DNA from 4 places in the Kosakonia sacchari SP1 genome. Region 1 is predicted to be linked to each of the others. Evidence: predicted binding sites of a transcription regulator. Region 1 holds the regulator's gene; each other region holds the start of a gene.
What was found. Region 1 encodes PurR, which represses purine synthesis genes. Its sites were predicted from a motif close to CANGCAAACGTTTGCNTG; they were not measured.
Positions count from the first base shown of each region.

Region 2: pyrC (dihydroorotase) is a predicted target of PurR. The motif match lies at 3,067-3,084, and genes of this name have one in related genera.
Region 3: purT (formate-dependent phosphoribosylglycinamide formyltransferase) is a predicted target of PurR. The motif match lies at 1,914-1,931, and genes of this name have one in related genera.
Region 4: C813_RS40825 (nucleoside-specific channel-forming protein Tsx) is a predicted target of PurR. The motif match lies at 2,120-2,137, and genes of this name have one in related genera.

Region 1 is NZ_CP007215.2:2,712,094-2,717,127, forward strand. It holds gene sodB (superoxide dismutase [Fe]) at 1-357, shown strand, start outside; gene C813_RS35780 (MFS transporter) at 412-1,581, opposite strand; gene cydH (cytochrome bd-I oxidase subunit CydH) at 1,750-1,839, opposite strand; gene purR (HTH-type transcriptional repressor PurR) at 2,137-3,162, shown strand; gene punR (DNA-binding transcriptional activator PunR) at 3,181-4,092, opposite strand; gene punC (purine nucleoside transporter PunC) at 4,205-5,034, shown strand, end outside.
Region 2 is NZ_CP007215.2:2,927,652-2,932,685, reverse strand. It holds gene solA (N-methyl-L-tryptophan oxidase) at 1-1,000, opposite strand, end outside; gene bssS (biofilm formation regulator BssS) at 1,121-1,375, opposite strand; gene dinI (DNA damage-inducible protein I) at 1,652-1,897, opposite strand; gene pyrC (dihydroorotase) at 1,973-3,013, opposite strand; gene C813_RS36805 (lipoprotein) at 3,130-3,690, opposite strand; gene grxB (glutaredoxin 2) at 3,814-4,461, opposite strand; gene mdtH (multidrug efflux MFS transporter MdtH) at 4,527-5,034, opposite strand, start outside.
Region 3 is NZ_CP007215.2:1,969,369-1,974,402, forward strand. It holds gene kdgA (bifunctional 4-hydroxy-2-oxoglutarate aldolase/2-dehydro-3-deoxy-phosphogluconate aldolase) at 1-476, shown strand, start outside; gene purT (formate-dependent phosphoribosylglycinamide formyltransferase) at 698-1,876, opposite strand; gene C813_RS32370 (YebG family protein) at 2,008-2,346, shown strand; gene yebF (protein YebF) at 2,405-2,755, shown strand; gene C813_RS32380 (tellurite resistance TerB family protein) at 2,850-3,509, shown strand; gene ptrB (oligopeptidase B) at 3,588-5,034, shown strand, end outside.
Region 4 is NZ_CP007215.2:3,753,787-3,758,820, forward strand. It holds gene ribD (bifunctional diaminohydroxyphosphoribosylaminopyrimidine deaminase/5-amino-6-(5-phosphoribosylamino)uracil reductase RibD) at 1-832, opposite strand, end outside; gene nrdR (transcriptional regulator NrdR) at 835-1,284, opposite strand; gene C813_RS40820 (SadB/YajI family lipoprotein) at 1,438-1,980, shown strand; gene C813_RS40825 (nucleoside-specific channel-forming protein Tsx) at 2,275-3,144, shown strand; gene C813_RS40830 (helix-turn-helix transcriptional regulator) at 3,187-3,876, opposite strand; gene C813_RS40835 (VOC family protein) at 3,927-4,292, opposite strand; gene C813_RS40840 (ABC transporter ATP-binding protein) at 4,541-5,034, shown strand, end outside.

The DNA of each region.
Region 1 (5,034 bases):
TTCTACTGGAACTGCCTGGCTCCGAATGCTGGCGGTGAACCGGCTGGTGAGCTGGCGGCGGCTATCGCCAAATCCTTCGGCAGCTTTGCCGAATTCAAAGCGCAATTCACCGATGCTGCGGTTAAAAACTTCGGTGCTGGCTGGACGTGGCTGGTGAAAAAAGCGGATGGCGCATTAGCCATTGTTTCAACGTCTAATGCGGGTACGCCGCTGACAAGCGACGCAACCCCGCTGTTAACCGTCGATGTGTGGGAACATGCGTATTACATCGATTATCGTAATGCGCGTCCGAACTACCTCGAACATTTCTGGGCGCTGGTAAACTGGTCATTCGTGGCCAAAAATTTAGCGGCATAAACGCGGCATAAAACAAAGGAGGGGCTAGCCCCTCCTTTTTTGCATTTGTGCTATTTATTCTGCTGCGGCACAGACACGTTCTGGCTGAGAGCGGCCAGAGAACAGCACCACCAGCAGACCCAGCCCGGCAATAATCGCCCCCATAACCGGGACGAAATCATAACCCAGCCCAGCGGAAATCACTGCTCCACCGGCTGCCGCGCCCAGCGCGTTACCGAGGTTAAAGGCACCGATATTGACTGAAGATGAAAGGCCAGGTGCTTCATGCGCAACGCGCATGACACGCATCTGCAACGGCGGAACCACCGCAAACGTCGCCGCGCCCCACACCACCATGCTGATGGCTGCGCCCACTTCACTGCGCGCCAGGAACGGGATCGCCAGCATGATGGCAATCAGCAGGATCAAAAAACCTTTCAGCGTGCCGGTGACCGAGCGATCCGCCAGTTTGCCGCCGAGATAGTTACCAATGGAGAAACCAACGCCAATCAACACCAGCATCGCCGTCACAAAAACGGGAGTGGCATCGGTAATGGTGTGCAGTACCGGCGCAATGTAGGTATACAGCGTGAACATGGCACCTGCGCCGAGCACAGTGGTCAGCAATGCGGACAACACTTGTGGGCGTACCAGTACCGACAGCTCTTTACGTACGTCCGGGCGCTCACCAGCACCACCTTTCGGCAACGAAAAGAACAGGCTCGCCATAGCAATCACACCCAGCCCGGCAGTGGCCATGAACGACATGCGCCAGCCAATGGTTTCACCCAGCCAGGTCGCGGCAGGTACACCGCCGATGTTAGCAATGGTCAGCCCCATAAACATGGTGGCGACTGCGCTGGCCTGCTTCTCTTTGGCAACCACGCTTGCTGCCACCACCGAACCAAGACCAAAGAAAGCGCCATGGTTCAGGCTAGTGACGATACGTGCCAGCATTAATGTGGTGTAATCCGGCGCGATCGCCGACAGCACGTTACCAAGCGTAAAAATTGCCATCAAAAAGATCAGGGCATTGCGTCTGCCGCGATGAGACAGCAACAACGTCATTAACGGCGCACCAACCATTACACCGATAGCGTAGGCGCTAATCAGCATCCCCGCTGCCGGAATAGAAACGTCAACGCCGCGGGCAATAACCGGCAGTAATCCCATCGGGGAAAACTCGGTAGTACCAATGCCGAAGGCGCCAATCGCCAGGGCAAGCAAAGGGAAATTAATTTTCATCTGTGACTCCAAAAAAGACATGCCGACTAGCGACCCTGTCGCTGAAGTCAAAAGTATGACAGCTATCACAAAAAACAGAAGTTAGCAGAATGACAAAAGATTATTGCAGAGGTGATAACAATAGCGGGGCAGAAAACCGAGGGAGAAGAGGCTCTCCCTCGCGATAGATCAATGCAGTGCAGCAGTCAGACCGCCGAAAACAATCAGGCTCAGAACGATGACGGTAGTGATTAAAGAATACTTCAGATCGGTGCTCATCAATTTTCCCCTTTTTAATTTCCCCACAAAAAGTGAGATAACGCATTTTTGCACAAATTATCTTAAAAATCTTGCGGGAATTCGCAGGAGAAACGTTTTAATACTTCCCCTTTTGCTCAAGATCAGACAAAATTCGACGCTAAATTTATTAGCGTACCGGCCATTGACTCCCCTCCTGACGTCCAGTGTCGTTTTCCCGGCGTACCGCACCCCCTTTGATGGGTACAGGGTGATTAAAGGCAAACGTTTACCTTAAGTATTATCAGGAGCTTATGATATGGTCTGGAGTGATATCTGATGGCAACGATTAAAGACGTAGCGAAACGAGCAAACGTTTCCACTACAACCGTATCACATGTAATTAACAAGACCCGTTTCGTCGCCGAAGAGACGCGCAACGCCGTGTGGGCAGCGATTAAAGAGCTGCACTATTCCCCCAGCGCTGTCGCCCGCAGCCTGAAAGTGAATCACACAAAATCGATCGGTTTGCTGGCTACCAGCAGTGAAGCGGCCTACTTTGCTGAAATTATTGAAGCCGTAGAGAAAAAGTGCTTCCAGAAGGGTTACACCCTGATCCTTGGCAATGCCTGGAATAGCCTCGAAAAACAGCGTGCTTACCTGTCGATGATGGCGCAAAAGCGTGTCGATGGCTTGCTGGTAATGTGTTCAGAATACCCGGAATCGCTGTTGAACATGCTGGAAGAGTACCGCCATATTCCGATGGTCGTGATGGACTGGGGCGAAGCGAAGGCCGACTTTACGGACTCCGTTATTGATAACGCCTTCGAAGGCGGTTATATGGCCGGTCGCTACCTTATTGATCGCGGACACCGCGATATTGGTGTGATCCCAGGCCCTCTGGAGCGTAACACTGGCGCTGGCCGTCTGGCTGGCTTTATGAAAGCGATGGAAGAAGCCCTTATCACCGTGCCGGAAAACTGGATCGTACAGGGCGATTTCGAGCCGGAATCCGGCTATCGCGCGATGCAGCAAATCCTCGGTCAGGCGCATCGCCCTACTGCGGTGTTTTGCGGTGGCGACATTATGGCGATGGGCGCGCTGTGTGCTGCCGATGAGATGGGTTTACGCGTACCGCAGGATATTTCCCTGATTGGTTATGACAATGTGCGTAACTCACGCTTCTTCACTCCGGCATTAACCACGATTCACCAGCCGAAAGATTCGCTGGGAGAAACGGCGTTTACCATGCTGCTTGATCGCATCGTCAACAAGCGCGAGGAGTCGCAGTCTATCGAAGTGCATCCGCGCCTGGTCGAGCGTCGCTCAGTGGCCGATGGCCCGTTCCGCGATTATCGCCGCTAATCGCTTATTACGGAGCCGTTAATTCGGCTCCCTTAACCATTCGTCATTCAGCGTTTCACTGTCCCCAAGATATTCCAGCAGCCAGTTTAACGCCGGGGAAGCCTCATTTTGTTGCCACGTCAGGCAGCACGCCGCGTCCGGGAAGGGGTTTTCCAGGTTCAGCGCGACCCAGTCACCGCTGTCGAGCCGCGGGCGGGCAAAGTGTGCCGGCACCATTCCCACGCACAGCCCTGCAGATAAGCACGCCTCCGACGACGCCCAATCAGGGACAATCACGCGTTTCTGATTATCCAGCAGCCAGGTAATACGTTTCGGCAACGAGCGGGACGTATCTTCCTGGATAAGTGAAGGCCAGTTGCGCAAGGTATCGTCGCTGAGCGGACCTGCCAGTGACGCCAGCGGATGACGACTGGAAACCACGCATTTCCAGCTCAGCATTCCCATATCGCGAAACGCATAACGCCCACCTACGGGGATGGCCTGCGTTGCGCCGATCGCCAGCTCAACCCGCCCGTCAGCAAGCGCATCCCAGACACCGTTAAAGACTTCCTGGTAAACCTGCAACTCAACATCACTGAAATGGCGATAGAAATCGACGATCAATTGCCGGGTACGTTCAGGTTTTACGATGTTGTCGACGGCAATTGCCAGTTGCCCGCGCCAGCCGTTGGCGATTTGCTGGCACTGCTGACGGGTGATCTGCATTTTTTTGATAACAGCTCGCCCTTCTTTCAAAAACCAGACCCCGGCAGGCGTGAGCTCAACATCACGATGGCGGCGTTCAAACAGCGGAACAGCCAGCCACTCCTCAAGCTGTCGCACGGTATAGCTCACCGCAGAAGGTACACGGTGTAACTCCTGCGCCGCGACGCTAAAACTGCCATTGCGCGCGACAGCATCAACCACTTCCAGTGAATATTCTGACCACATAATCTGCCTGCAAAAATTTTGAAACCACTACGCAAATATTAGCGTTTCACAAGCGCTAATGCACTCCTTACACTCGACAGCCCTGATTACCTGCAATTAAAGAGAAACACTAATGCAACCTGGCAACGGATTTTTAGTCTGGCTCGCGGGATTAAGCGTGCTCGGCTTTTTAGCCACTGATATGTACCTCCCCGCCTTCAGCGCGATACAGCAAGATTTACACACATCGTCTGCGGTGGTTAGCGCAACCTTAAGCCTGTTTCTGGCGGGCTTTGCCATTGCGCAACTGGTATGGGGGCCACTATCAGATCGCTATGGCCGCAAGCCGGTGTTGCTGGCCGGGCTGGCGATTTTCGCGCTGGGGTGTCTGGGAACATTATGGGTACGCGATGCAACCCTGTTGCTGGTGCTGCGCTTTGTGCAAGCGGTAGGCGTCTGCGCCGCGACAGTAAGCTGGCAGGCGCTGGTGACGGATAACTATCCCGCGCATCGCGTCAATCGCATCTTCGCCACCATTATGCCGCTCGTTGGTTTAACACCCGCTCTGGCACCGCTGCTGGGAGCCTGGATCCTTGCGCATTTCAACTGGCAGGCCATTTTCGCCACCTTACTGGCGATCACAGTGATTCTGATGATCCCGGCATGGCGACTGAAAGCACCGGCGAATAAGATTGAGCACCACGAACAATCGCTGACCTTTATGGATCTGCTGCGCGCCCGGGACTATCGCGGGAATGTGATTATCTATGCCGCCTGCTCGGCCAGTTTCTTCGCCTGGCTGACCGGTTCGCCGTTTATTCTTCACGAAATGGGTTATGGCCCATCGGTTATTGGCCTCAGTTATGTGCCGCAAACCATCGCCTTTTTGGTGGGCGGTTACGGTTGCCGTGCCGCGTTGCAGAAATGGCAGGGTTTTCGCTTGCTGCCGTGGCTGCTGGGGGC
Region 2 (5,034 bases), 220 kb from region 1:
GGCCTGTGACAATCAGCGTGTCCGGGAAGCCCGGCAGCGTATCAATAATAAAGTCTTCATCCGGAGAGTTATCGTAAGTGCAGGATGCACCGTACAAACACCCACCGATGCCGGGCAGGAACTGGCGCAGAAAAGCGAAACATTCGGAACCATCACCCGGTTCTTCGCCAAATGGCGTACGCTGCTGCGCTTCGCTGATAAGCTGCCCACCGTTGTGGCGGCCGATTTTTAATTCATTCTCTTCTGCCGGGAAACCGTAATACTGGTCGCCATTGGGCATTTCGCCGGTAAATGCCGGGAATTTGTTTTTGGTGCTGTAGCGGCCATCGGCCTGGAACCATGCAAAAACTTTGCGGACCGGTTGTATCGGCAGTTCGGGCAGCAGTTTTTGCACCCATGTCCCCGCGCTGACAAGAACTTTTTTGCCGTGGAATGTCCCTTCCTGGGTATCGATACTGATGCCGTCATCATGATGATGCAGCGCAGTGACCGGACAATTGAACAGCTGAGCGCAGCCCGCCTCTTTGGCAAGGCGGATCCAGGTCTTTATCGCCAGCTCGCTACGCAGCACACCGGAGTCTGCTTCAAACAGGCCGATGTAATCGTCGGGGACGCGGATTTCCGGCCAGCGTGCCATCAGTGACGGGGCATCGAGTTTTTCGACGACCAACTGCCAATGCGCTGCGCTTTGCGCGACGTTAGCCAAAAAAGCGGAATCAGCCGGACCAATGTTGATAACGCCTGTACGGTCAAACACCGCTTCGCCGCTTTCCGCCGCCAGTTGCTCCCACAACTGCTGGGCGCGCAACACCAGCGGAACATATTTCTCGCCTTCGCCGTAAGCATGACGGATTAAACGCGTATCACCGTGGTGGCTGCCTTCCTGATGCGGCGGCAGGTGAGCGTCGGTCATCAGCACGTTCAGCCCGCTTAGTGTGGCGTAATAGCCTGCCGCAGCACCGACAGAGCCGCTGCCAATAATAATGAGATCGTATTTCATGGTGGTGTTCTCCAGGCAAATGCGTGTTCAGGAGGGTAATTAACCTGGGAACGTTATACAAGGACAGAAATAAGAAAGGCACCACAAGGGTGCCTGTTGAGTCTATATAGCGCATTGTTGCTAATGCCTGCGATACTCATCTTCCTGGTAGTCGCCCGATTCAATCTTGGCAATGCCCGCTTCGAGTATCGATATAAACTGGCGGGCAACATCGGTCGTTAACCACAACGTCTGGCCGACTTCGGTCTCTTCCTGAGCGGCTCTGTTTGGGGTCTGGTAATGCAACCGGAGCATCAGTGCGTCGTAGCTATCCACGGTGCTGATGTCCCATCCGACCAGTGGATGGGTCTGGATGACTTCATTATTCTTTACCATCATAACCCCTTTATTGGCGTGTTTAATTCGACAACGACTCTTGAGGTTCAATGCGTGTTTTATTTGAAGCTTTTTCAGTATACCAACAAGTGGAGGAGTAGATCGAATAATTAAACACTCTGCAACATGTTTTTTCGGCCGTTAGATTTTTTTGAATAAGAAAACGGGCTCTTAACCATATATTTTTATTAAAAAAGATCTACGCCAGGATTGTGCTGAAAAAAACAACAAAAAAAGCCGGGGCGACCCGGCAATAAGCACAAACTTAAAGAGAAATTAGTCGGTGATAAACCAGTCGTCGGCGCTTTCCCAGGTTTCCTGCAAAATTTCAGTTATGCGATCTTTATCTTCTTTTGCACCGCCTAAAACCGAAAGATTATTTGCTGCGGCATAGCGAACCGTAATTTTGTTTTCGCGATCGGGGTAACAATTGTTCAGACGACGAGATAACTCGCCCGCCAGCGCATCAACAGCGCCAGGCGGTAAGGGTGTGGTTTTGGCGATAGTCACTTCAATGCGCATAATAGCCCCCTGTGTAATTTACTGTATGTTTATACAGTTAAGCGAAAAATATTACAACAGGGAGCGATAATTTTTTTATTTAACGCGCCAGCGCACGGTTTCACCCGCCAGGAAAGGCACCAGCGAATCTTCCGGCAGCGCAATTGTCTCTGGTACCAGGCACTCTTCACGCACCAGTTCAACCAACGTTTCGTTCACCGGTAAGCCATAGAATCGCGGTCCGTTGACTGAACAGAACGCTTCAAAATGCTGGAGGGCGTTCATCTCTTCAAACACGGTTGCATAACTGCCAAGCGCGGTGGGGGCGTTGAAACAACCGGCGCAGCCGCAACTGGCCTCTTTACGATGACGCGCATGCGGCGCGGAGTCCGTACCGAGAAACGCGCGAGTAAAACCGCTGGCAACCAGTTCGCGCAGCGCCTGCTGGTGAATATTACGCTTCAGGATCGGCAGACAATACAGGTGAGGGCGCACACCACCTACCAGCATATGGTTTCGGTTAAACATCAAGTGTTGAGGGGTGATGGTCGCGGCCAGCAGCTCATTGCCTTCACGTACATAGTCTGCGGCATCTTTGGTCGTAATATGCTCAAACACCACTTTCAACCCCGGCAGGCGCTGGCGCAGAGGTTCCATGACCGTTTCGATAAACCGTGCTTCGCGATCGAAAATATCAATATCTGCGTGTGTCACTTCGCCATGCACCAGCAGCGGCATCCCCAGTTTTTCCATCCGTTCCAGAACCGGCATAATCGCATCAATGCTGGTAACACCATGGCTGGAGTTGGTCGTGGCATTCGCCGGATAGAGTTTCGCTGCCGTAAACACCTGCTCGTTAAAGCCGCGTTCGACTTCATCGGCGTTCAGGCTGTCGGTCAGGTAGCAGGTCATTAAGGGCGTAAAATCATGCCCGGCGGGCACAGCATCAAGAATACGCTGACGGTAGGCGATGGCCGCATCCACGGTGGTAACAGGGGGAGCCAGGTTCGGCATGACAATGGCGCGGGCGTAAGTTTCGCTGGTCCATGGCACCACGGTTTTTAGCATTTCGCCATCACGTAAATGGACATGCCAGTCGTCAGGACGGCGGATTTTCAAAACCTGGGGTTGAGTCATTGGAGTGCTCCGGCTGGTGAGAAACAGGTGTTTTTTGCCGGGCACTAAGAATAAGCGGAAACGTTTTCGTTTGCATCTTTTTCCTGAAAAAAAGGGCGCTCGCGGCGCCCTGTCATTTAGTCTGTGAGGGGAATGATAATTTCGCCCGGTTTCACCTCAATCCCTTTGGCATATTTTTTCGCCAGCGCCTCGCCTTTGCTGCTGTCTTCTTTCAGCACATAGGCAGGACGTTGGTTAAAATAATTGCGTAGCGACTGATTAAGATAGGGCATCAGCGTTTGTAACACGGTCTGCATTTTTTCCGGTGACACGGTGGCGTTAACCACTTCCATCTCCTGCAGGTAAATCGCGCCTTTTTCCTTATCAAATACCGGCAACGCTTTGAGCTTCAATTTGATAATGGCTTTCTGGTTGCCAAATAGCGAGGTCATATCCAGATTCGCATCACCGGTCAGCGTGATTTTATTGGGTTCTTCGCGACCGATTTCACTGGCCAGGTTATTCAGCACAATATGGGCATCCGCAACGCCGGGCACACCAATGTCTTTGGCGAAGTCGTTACGTTTTTGTAGCGCCTGGTTAATCTCCTGTTCGCTGATAGAATATTGGGTCAGTTGATTGCACCCCACCAGCACACCGCTCAACAGTAATACTGCGGCAAAAATGATTCTCTTCATGAATTCCTCAACGTGATCGCCATGCTACGACGCAGGGGCGTAGCATGCGACACACGCTAAATAAAGGCCAGCGGAAAAAGCTGAAAGGCATGACGGAAGCGGGTGCGCTTCCGTCACGGGCGGTTAAATAGCCATCGATGACAGCAAGTTAATTTGTGTCTGTTTCGCCATATTGTCGCGGTACGCTGCAACGCGGCTTGGCCAGTTGATACCGCTTACCAGCGTCAGGTTACGTAGCAGCGGGAAGAGATGAATATCATCATCGGAGAGTTCCCCGTTCACCGCGTTGGGCTGAACAATCAGTTTATCCAGCGCACGTAAATCGTCGCTGATATTTTTCGCTAGCCCTGTGGAATGGCTGAGGTGCTCGGCAAAATCGCCAATGGCGGCCTCTTTTTTGGCAACGAAATAGGCCCGCGCCTGCGGCGTGGAAAATTCATCAAACGGCGATTTCGCGAAGCGCGGGATCAACAGCTTATTAACGTAGCCATTCACCTTACGCAGCCATTCTTCAATTTTCGGGTTTTGCTTGCCGGTGAGCAGCGGTTTGCCATCAAGCTTATCGACATAGTGAACAATATCCATGCTTTCCGGCAGATAGCGACTGTCATCCTTTTGCAGGATCGGCGCCATTTTCTGGCCAATCATTTTTGTGGGTGTGACTTCGTCATCATTGAGCAGGATCTTGAGTTCGACGGGGATGTTCTTAAGGCCGAAAATCATGCGGGCTTTAACGCAGAACGGGCAGTGATCGTAAATGTAGAGTTTCACGTTTCTCCTCCATACTGGCTTATCCATCAATTACCAGTATGGAAGAGGGAAAACCTGCGCGCAAATCAGGCACCGGGTTCAAGCATGGTCGGACGAATACGTTTGTGACTGAATTGCCACAGCAGCGCCATAGAGGTGATCATCCCGATAACGCCAAGCATCATCCACGGCAGTTCCGGCTGATTAAATGCTTTCCCGGCGTCAAACAGCCAGCCGCCACCGGCATAACCAAGCGCGCCCCCGAAGGCCAGCCCAAGACGGCTGAAACCCATATAGCTGCCGCGCGCACGGGCATCGGCCAGCTGTGCGCTTAACGTTTCGCGCGCTGGCTCGGCAATAATGGAGCCGATGTAGAAGGTGCAAATCAGCGTAAAGAGTTGCTGCAGCGTGCCGACCATCCCCACCGGCAACAGGCTGAATGACATCACCAGCAGACCCGCCATCAGGCGATGCTCAAGGCGAAAACGTTTTTCACTCCAGCGAGCAATGGGGTAGAGCAGCGTCAGCGACAGACAGGCTTCAATGGCGTACATCCACTTCACTGCCGCCGGGGAACCGGCAATGTCGTTCACC
Region 3 (5,034 bases), 740 kb from region 1:
CTATTCGCGCTATCGCGAAGGAAGTGCCGGACGCGATTATCGGTGCTGGTACTGTGCTGAACCCGCAGCAACTGGCAGAAGTAACCGCTGCTGGTGCACAATTTGCTATCAGCCCTGGCCTGACCGAGCCGCTGCTGAAAGCCGCGACTGAAGGTACTATCCCGTTGATCCCGGGGATCAGCACCGTTTCTGAACTGATGCTGGGTATGGACTACGGTCTGAAAGAGTTTAAATTCTTCCCGGCGGAAGCCAATGGCGGCACCAAAGCGCTGCAGGCGATTGCGGGTCCGTTCTCGCAGGTACGTTTCTGCCCGACTGGCGGCATTTCTCCGGCTAACTACCGTGATTATCTGGCGCTGAAAAGCGTGCTATGTATCGGTGGTTCCTGGCTGGTGCCGGCCGATGCGCTGGAAGCAGGCGACTACGATCGCATCACTAAACTGGCTCGCGAAGCAGTAGAAGGCGCGAAACAGTAATTTTCGGCGGGTCCGAAGTGAAGTCTGCCTGATAAAAAGCCCAGTCAGCTAACGCCGACCGGGCTTTTTTATGGTTTTGATTCGTCCAGGGCTACGGACATCAAAAGATGCGACTCCGTTTATTGCCCCCGGATTTAGTTCTCAAGGGGCTGGCAGGTACTTCTGTGAGAGTTGTCTACGCATCCAGGCAGCAATCAATGCCGCCTGCAGGGAGAAGCAGATTACCCGTTGACCTTCACCGCCGCGGCCGCCGCAACCGCGTATTCCACCGCTTTTTCTACGTTGTCTGCCACGGCCAGCGCGACGCCCATACGGCGGGAACCCGCGATTTCCGGCTTACCAAACAGACGCAACTGCACGCCAGCACCGACGGCGTTGTTTACGTTATCAAAGGTGACATTCTGGCTGGTCAAGTGCGGCAGGATCACGGCCGAAGCAGATGGACCATACTGGCGAATTGCCCCAATGGGCATGCCGAGAAACGCGCGGACATGCAGGGCAAACTCGGAAAGATCCTGTGAAATCAGAGTCACCATGCCGGTATCGTGCGGGCGCGGAGAAACTTCGCTGAAGATAACGTCATCGCCGCACACAAAAAGCTCAACGCCAAACAGACCGTAACCGCCAAGCGCCAGCACCACTTTGCTGGCAATAGCTTGCGCGCGCTCCAGCGCCAGGGGCGACATTTGTTGCGGTTGCCAGGATTCGCGATAGTCGCCATCTTCCTGGCGATGGCCGACCGGTGCGCAGAAATGTACGCCGTCGACGGCGCTGATGGTCAGCAGCGTGATTTCAAAATCAAAATTGACCACGCCTTCAACAATGACGCGCCCGGCACCGGCACGACCACCTTGCTGGGCATATTCCCAGGCGCTTGCTAACTGATCGGCGCTTTTAATAAAGCTCTGGCCTTTACCGGAGGAGCTCATCACCGGTTTTACAATACAGGGCAAGCCTATCTCCGCGACGGCTTGCTGAAATGCAGCTTCACTGTCGGCAAAGCGGTAGCTGGAGGTCGGCAACTGTAACTCTTCAGCCGCCAGGCGGCGGATACCTTCACGATTCATCGTAAGCCGGGTGGCGCGAGCGCAGGGGACGACATGCTGACCCTTCGCTTCCAGCTCTATCAGCATATCGGTGGCGATAGCTTCGATTTCCGGCACGATAAAGTGAGGTTTTTCTTGTTCAACCAGCGCTTTTAACGCCGCGCCATCAAGCATATTGATAACATGCGAACGATGCGCAACATGCATCGCAGGTGCATCGGGATAGCGATCCACGGCGATCACTTCAATACCCAAACGCTGACATTCGATGGCAACTTCCTTGCCCAATTCGCCAGAGCCTAATAACATCACGCGGGTTGCTGCAGGGCGCAGCGCGGTTCCTAAAAGAGTCATAGCATCGTACCGTTAGCAAAAATTTGCGCGCAGTATAAACGAAAACGTTTGCGTCTGTCTTTTATCACTTGCGGTGGTTTTTTCAACGCGCTACTATACTGTATAAATAAACAGTTAAATGAGGCTGCATCATGGCGGTAGAAGTTAAATACGTAGTCATTCGTGAAGGTGAGGAAAAAATGTCTTTTGCCAGCAAAAAGGAAGCCGATGCTTACGATAAGATGCTCGATCTGGCCGAAGTGCTCGGTGATTGGCTTGCAACAGGGCCGGTAGATCTGGAAGACAACGCGCGCGATCAGATGGCGTTGTGGCTTGCCGAGCAAAAAGAGGCGCTTAACAGCATCCTGAAATCCGGTAAGTTACCGGGTGCTGAAGCTGAAGACGCGACTGCATCGGTTGACTCTTCTGATTCAGAAACGGCTGACACTGTGGATATCAAAACTGCAGCGAAGCGCGTGAAAGTCGCCTGATCTTGCACTGCCAGCAATTTGTACCATGCTTTGAAGGGATAAAAACCAGGAGATAAGCATGAAAATAGCAGGAGTTTTCGCCGGTCTGCTTTTGCTGGCAGGCAGCATTGCGGTGCATGCCGCCACGGATAAATCGGTGAAATTTCCCTCGTGCGAGGGACTCAAGGCAGACGGCATCGCCGCCAGTGTTAAGCGGGATTATCTGCAGAATCGCATTGTCCGTTGGGCTGACGATCAAAAGAAACTGGGGCAGGCCGATCCGGTCGCCTGGGTCAATCCGAAGGAGATTACTGGCAAGGATGATAAATGGGTAGTGCCGTTAACCGTACGCGGGAAAAGCACTGACATTCACTATCGAGTGACTATCAATTGTAAAGGCGGAACCGCGGAGTATCAGCCGCAATCGTAACACCGCATTTTCCCATTCTTTTCAGATATAGACACTTCCTGACATCCCCCTCGCTTACTCTGTGCGCACAACTGTCATGGTAAGCGAGGGTTCTATGAGCTGGTTAAATCAACTGCAGTCGTTACTTGGTCAAAAAAGTGATACTCAGACGCCGTCATCAGGTGGGCAGGGGCTCAACAATTTGTTGGTTCCGGGTGCATTAGGTGGCCTGGCGGGTCTGCTGGTCGCCAGTAAATCATCGCGTAAACTGCTCGCGAAATATGGTACTGGCGCTTTGCTGGTGGGCGGAGGTGCCGTTGCGGGCAGCGTATTGTGGAATAAGTACAAGGATCGCATCCGGGATGCGCATCAAGGCGAGCCGCAATTTGGTCAGCAAAATACGCCTCTGGATGTACGCACTGAGCGGCTGATCCTGGCGCTGGTCTTCGCCGCTAAAAGCGACGGACACATTGATGATAAAGAACGCGCGGCGATAGAACAGCAATTGCGTGAAGCGGGCGTGGAAGCGCAAGGACAGCAACTGGTAGCGAATGCCATAGACCAGCCGCTTGACCCCGCGCGTCTGGCACAGGGAGTGCAAAACGAAGAAGAAGCGCTGGAAGTTTACTTCCTCAGTTGCGCTGTTATCGATATCGATCACTTTATGGAACGCAGTTATTTGAACGCGCTGGGCGACGCGTTAAAAATTCCGCAAGACGTGCGTGAAGATATCGAGGCGGATCTCAAAAAGCAGAAATTAGCGCTTAGCTCATGATCTACATTACGTTTCGCTTGCATCGCGCGTGGGTTTTGCCACCCTTATAGGTATGTAAAACCAAATAAGAATTGTGCTATGTCGCCGAAAGCAAAAAAAATCCCGCACGCCATGACGATGCATGGTGATACGCGTATCGACAACTATTACTGGCTGCGGGACGATACGCGCTCGCAGTCAGATGTTCTGGATTATCTCCATCAGGAAAATGATTACGGGCGCGAAGTGATGGCCTCCCAGCAGGCGTTGCAGGACGATGTGCTGGCAGAAATTATCTCGCGAATACCGCAGCGCGAAGTCTCCGCGCCTTATATCAAAAACGGCTACCGTTACCGGCACATCTACGAGCCGGGAAGCGAGTATGCGATTTATCAACGTCAGTCGGTTCTCAGTTCCGAGTGGGATGAGTGGTCGGTGTTACTGGATGCCAACCAGCGTGCGTCGCACAGTGAGTTCTACACCCTTGGCGGTATGGAAGTCTCGCCCGACAATACTATTATGGCGATTGCTGAAGATTATCTTTCCCGCAGGCAGTATGGTCTGCGTTTTCGCAATCTTGAGACGGGCAACTGGTATCCGGAAATGCTGGATAATGTCTCGCCGGAATTTGTCTGGGTTAACGATTCAGAAACGCTCTATTATGTGCGCAAACATGCCACAACATTACTGCCGTACCAGGTCTGGCGACACACCGTAGGGACGCCTTCGCAACAGGATGAACTGGTGTATGAAGAGCAGGACGAGACCTTTTATGTTGGCCTGAGCAAAACCACTTCCCAGCACTACATCACTATTCATCTCGCCAGCGCGACCACCAGTGAAGTTCTCCTCCTTGATGCCGAACTGCCGGACGCCCAGCCGCTGCGTTTTCTGCCAAGGCGCAAAGATCACGAATATAGCCTTGATCACTACCAGCACACTTTTTACCTGCGATCCAATCGGGATGGTAAAAACTTCGGTCTGTATCGCACCAAAGTGCGCGATGAACGGCGCTGGGAAGTACTGATACCGGCGCGCGAGCAGGTGATGCTTGAAGGGTTTACGCTGTTTACTGATTGGCTGGTTGTGGAAGAACGCCAGCGCGGCCTGACCAGTTTGCGCCAGATTAACCGCAAAACCCGGGAAGTTATCGGTATCGCGTTTGACGATCCCGCCTATGTCACCTGGCTTGCTTACAATCCGGAACCGGAAACATCACGCCTGCGTTATGGCTATTCATCCATGACCATGCCAGATACGTTGTTTGAACTGGATATGGACACCGGAGAACGTCGTGTTCTGAAACAAATGGAGGTGGCGGGGTTTGATGCCAGTGATTATCGCAGCGAGCACTTGTGGATCCACGCCAGAGATGGCGTCGAAGTGCCAGTGTCGCTGGTTTATAACCATAAACATTTCCGCAAAGGAGAAAACCCGCTACTGGTTTATGGTTATGGTTCTTACGGCGCCAGTATGGATGCTGATTTTAGCAGCAGCCGGTTAAGCTTGCTGGATCGAGGGTTTGTCTGCGCTATCGCGCATATTC
Region 4 (5,034 bases), 1.0 Mb from region 1:
GGCCATTATGTTCCGGTACGATAATTTCACGCACGTTTTCAGGCCACTGGCGCTCATCGGCGCGCGTACGAGCAAACCAGGTTTCTCCCGGCAGGCCGACTAACTGATGCTGCGGTGTCACCCGGTTCTGGCTGTCGACAACAATGCGTACCGGTTGACGCAAATTTTCCTGCGGGTAAAGCGCCTGAGTATCGGCATTTAACTCTGCCCAGCGCACAGTCAGCGCCGGATCGTCCGCCAGCACCGTTTCACTGCTGGTCAGGATCGCGTGGCTCTGCGCGCGTAGCTGCTGTACGTCACGTCGCGCCTGCGGTGAGGTGATCCACTGGCTTTCGCCGCTGGCCATCGCGGTACGTCCATCAAGCGACGCGCCGAGCTTAAGTTGCACGTAAGGAAACCCGGTGCGCATACGTTTGAGGAAGCCTTTATTCAACGCTTCGGCTTCACTCATCATTAACCCGTGACTGACTTCAATACCTTCCTGCTGCAAGCGATACAAACCGCGCCCGGCAACCTGTGGGTTAGGATCCTGCATTGCGGCAACCACGCGCGCAACGCCAGCATTAATCAGCGCTTCACAGCATGGCGGAGTACGCCCGTGATGGCTGCACGGTTCGAGCGTGACATATGCTGTTGCACCGCGGGCCCGTTCGCCCGCCATGCGCAACGCATGCACTTCCGCGTGCGGTTCGCCAGCGCGGTAATGAAAACCTTCGCCGACAATTTCGCCATCGTTGACAATGACGCAGCCGACACGCGGGTTCGGGTGAGTGGTAAAACGCCCGCGCTGCGCCAGTTTCAGCGCTCGCGCCATGTACATTTCGTCGTGCATGATTAGTCCTGTAGACGTGCGATCTCTTCGCCAAATTCGCGAATATCTTCAAAGCTACGGTAGACAGAGGCAAAGCGGACATAGGCCACTTTATCGAGCTTTTTCAGCTGCTCCATCACCAAATTGCCAATCATCTTACTCGGCACTTCCCGTTCACCGGTTGCGCGAAGTTGCGATTTAATGTGATTCAGCGCCATTTCAACGTCATCCGCGCTCACAGGGCGCTTTTCGAGCGCTTTTAACATGCCACGACGCAGCTTCTCTTCATTGAACGGTTCACGCACATCATTGCTTTTCACAACGCGCGGCATCACAAGCTCCGCCACTTCAAAGGTGGTGAAACGCTCATTACAGACCAGGCACTGCCGGCGACGGCGAACGGATGAACCTTCACCCACCAGGCGAGAATCGATAACTTTGGTATCCACGGCGAAACAGAATGGGCAATGCATACGGCGTCCTGACGTTAGAGTTAACTGAAATCTATTTTACCCTGAACTGGCATGACAACAAAGGCAGACCGTTTTTGAGACAATGGATCGATGGCAACGAGGCCGTTGCGATCTACCATTACAGAGAAGATCCTATCCAAGGAAACAGACACAATGACAAGACGTTACCTAAGAACCCTGTTACTGGGAAGCCTTTTTGCCCTCAGTGCCTGCGCCCAGCAAAGCGAAGTTCGCCAGCTTCATCAAAGTGTCAGCACGCTCAATAATGAAATGAGCAAGCTTAATAAAGAGACGGTGAAAATCACCCAGCAGAACACGCTGAATGCCAAATCCGGTAGCGGCGTTTACCTACTGCCAGGCGCCAATACGCCCGCCCGCTTGAATAGCCAAATCGGTATGCTGCGTATGTCGTTGCAAAATATCGCGCCGAATGCGGCGGGAACCCGGGTCGTGTTGCGAATCCAGGGCGAATCCAACGATCCGTTACCGGCTTTTAGCGGCACCGTTGAATGGGGCCAGATTCAGGGCACCACCGAGAACTACCAGGAAGTGAACGTACAAAACCAGCTGATTAACGCACCGGCCAGCACACTGGCGCCGAGCGACGTTGATATTCCGCTGCAACTTAACGGCATCACGCCAGAGCAGTTAGGCTTTGTCCGCATTCACGATATCCAGCCCGCCAATTTGCAATAACCTCAGGGGCGACGCTGTCGCCCTTTCTTACTCTCTGTCATGTGTTTTCTTCTTTTTTGTCATCTGTTCATCACATTCACCAATTTGCAATATCGATAAATGCCAGTACAATCGCCGTCGTTTATTGCACGCAAACGTGAACGCAATCGATTACGCGTGTGTCAATAATGTGAAACAACACATATTTTTGTGAACGCGGATACTTATAATAGGCGCGCAGAAATATGAAACATTTAGAAACTCCATGCGTGCTTTCTTTCACTCCCGTCTGGGATCTCAATCAGTGGCGTAATGATGAAAAAAACAATTCTCGCAGCCGGTGCTGCTCTGGCGCTTTCCGCTTCTTTTACTGCTAACGCAGCGGATAACAGCAAACCTGAATACGTTTCCGACTGGTGGCACCAGAGCGTAAACGTGGTGGGGAGTTATCACACCCGTTTCGGACCTGTTCCGCGTAACGATACTTATCTGGAATATGAAGCGTTCGCCAAGAAAGATTGGTTTGATTTCTACGGCTACCTGGATGCGCCAGTCTTCTTCGGTGGTAACACCGGTGCGAAGGGGATCTGGAACCACGGTTCGCCGCTGTTTATGGAAATCGAGCCACGTTTCTCTATTGATAAACTGACCGGAACCGATCTGAGTTTTGGTCCGTTCAAAGAGTGGTACTTCGCTAACAACTACATCTACGACATGGGTCGCAACGAATCTGGTCGTCAGAGCACCTGGTACATGGGTCTGGGTACCGACATCGACACCGGCTTGCCGATGAGCCTCTCCCTGAACGTCTATGCGAAATATCAGTGGCAGAACTACGGTGCCGAAAACCAAAACGAATGGGACGGCTACCGCTTCAAAGTGAAATACTTTGTGCCAATCACCAGCCTGTGGGGCGGCCAACTGAGCTACATCGGCTTTACCAACTTTGACTGGGGTTCAAAACTGGGCGACAGCCGCTACTATGTTAACGGCGAGCAGTTCCGCACCAACAACTCGATTGCTTCCAGCCATATTCTTTCGCTGGGCTACGATCACTGGCACTACTCTGTGGTAGCCCGTTATTGGCACAATGGCGGTCAGTTCAAAGATGATGCAGCCATGGGCGATAGCTATGTGCGTTCTACCGGTTGGGGTGGTTACCTGGTTGTTGGTTACAACTTCTAATCCCACTGCATTGCATAAGAGCCGACCCGATGGTCGGCTTTTTTATTGCCAGCGCGCTTTCTGCAGGTTAACGAAATCCTGCATCGATCTGTCCGCGCGTTCCGTAAATGTCTTGCCGGTAAAAGCGACCGATGTGCAGCGATCGAGACGAAAACAACGATAGTCATCGCGTAACGTACACCACGACACCAATACCCACACACTTCCCATAAACGACAGCCCTAACGGATGGATCACCCGCTCCGAGGCTTTTCCTTTGTCGTCTTCATAATGCAGATGCAACTCCTGATGCAGCCGCATCGCCTGGTGCATCACATCAAACCAGACGCGTACCTGCGGGTATTTATCAAAATTGGGTGAAACGATGCGGTTGCGTTCAGCCGTAATGCGTTTGTCGTAAGGCAGTACCGCCAACAGTTTTTCCTGCGCCGAACCGGCAGCCTGTGCCAGCGTATCGCCGCTCCAGGTTTGCAACATGCCGATAGCGGCAATTAGTGCTTCAACCTCAAGACCGGTAAACATTAACGGCGGCAAATCGAAACCGGGCAGTAAACGGTAACCGCTGCCCGCCTCGCCCTGAATCGGTACGCCGGAAAGTGACAAATCGCGAATGTCGCGATAGATGGTGCGTTCAGAAACCTCCAGCCGCTCGGCCAGTAGCGCCGCCGTCACGCGACGTCGGGCACGCAGAACCTGAACTATCTGAAACAATCGATCAGCACGACGGCTCATAACTTATCCGGATGAAGAAAAGCCCGCGCATCAGCACGGGCATCAGTGGTTCAGGCGGGTTGATGCAATCCAACCCGGTTACCCTCACTGTCAATAATCAGGGCAATAGTACCAATGCCCTGCGGCAATACTTCCGGGCCAAAACAACATTCACCGCTCTTTTCACGCACGCGTTCCAGCGCAGCCGCAAGGTTTGCCGTCGCCAGGTAGACCACTGTACCACCGCTTACCGGCTGGAACATTGGTCCTTTTACCAGCGCACCGCCGGTCGCAGGTTTTACATGCGGAAATACCGCCATTTCGATACCAGCTACAGTCTCATGGCGAAACTGACTACCTAATACATGCTCATAAAACGCGACTGCACGATCCAGTTGCTGTACCGGCAATTCAAACCAATTCACTAATGTGTTCATGCTCTGTTCCTCTGCGTTAAAAAAATCAACACAGCGAGTCTGCCAGAGGACTCCTGACAGCATATTGTCAGTAGGGATCGTCTTACTATTTTCCGTCCCGTCGCGATAATTATCCGAAAAACATAATTAACTAAAGCATTAATGAGCAGGCTATGTATTCAAAGCGAAATGATATCTATAAACTCCGCCCCCTGCCGTAATGGGGTAGCCGATACAAACAGGAATTACACGCTAAGGAACAGGGAACGATGTGGGCAGTTGAAATGCAGGCCGTCAGTAAAAGTTATTTATTAGGACAGGTTCGTGTTGACGCATTAAAAGAGGTGACGCTCAACATTGCAGCAAAACGGTTTACCGTATTATCCGGTCAGTCCGGCAGTGGCAAAACGACACTACTGAACTTAATCGGCGGTATTGATACTCCCGATAGTGGCCGTCTGGTGATCGCAGATCGCGAAATGAACAGCCTCAATGACGACCAGTGCAGCGCTTTTCGCGCCCGTAACCTTGGATTTATCTTCCAGAATTTCAATCTTATCCCGGTGCTGACCGCGCGCGAAAACGTGGAAATTCCGCTTCTCGCTCAGCGTCGAACGGCGGCCTGGCGCAAGCAGGCGGTCAACGACATGCTTGAGAGCGTCGGACTTGGCGATAAAGCCGATTCGTTGCCGAACCAGCTCTCTGGTGGCCAGCGTCAGCGCGTCGCTATCGCCCGCGCGCTCATTCACCGCCCAACGCTGGT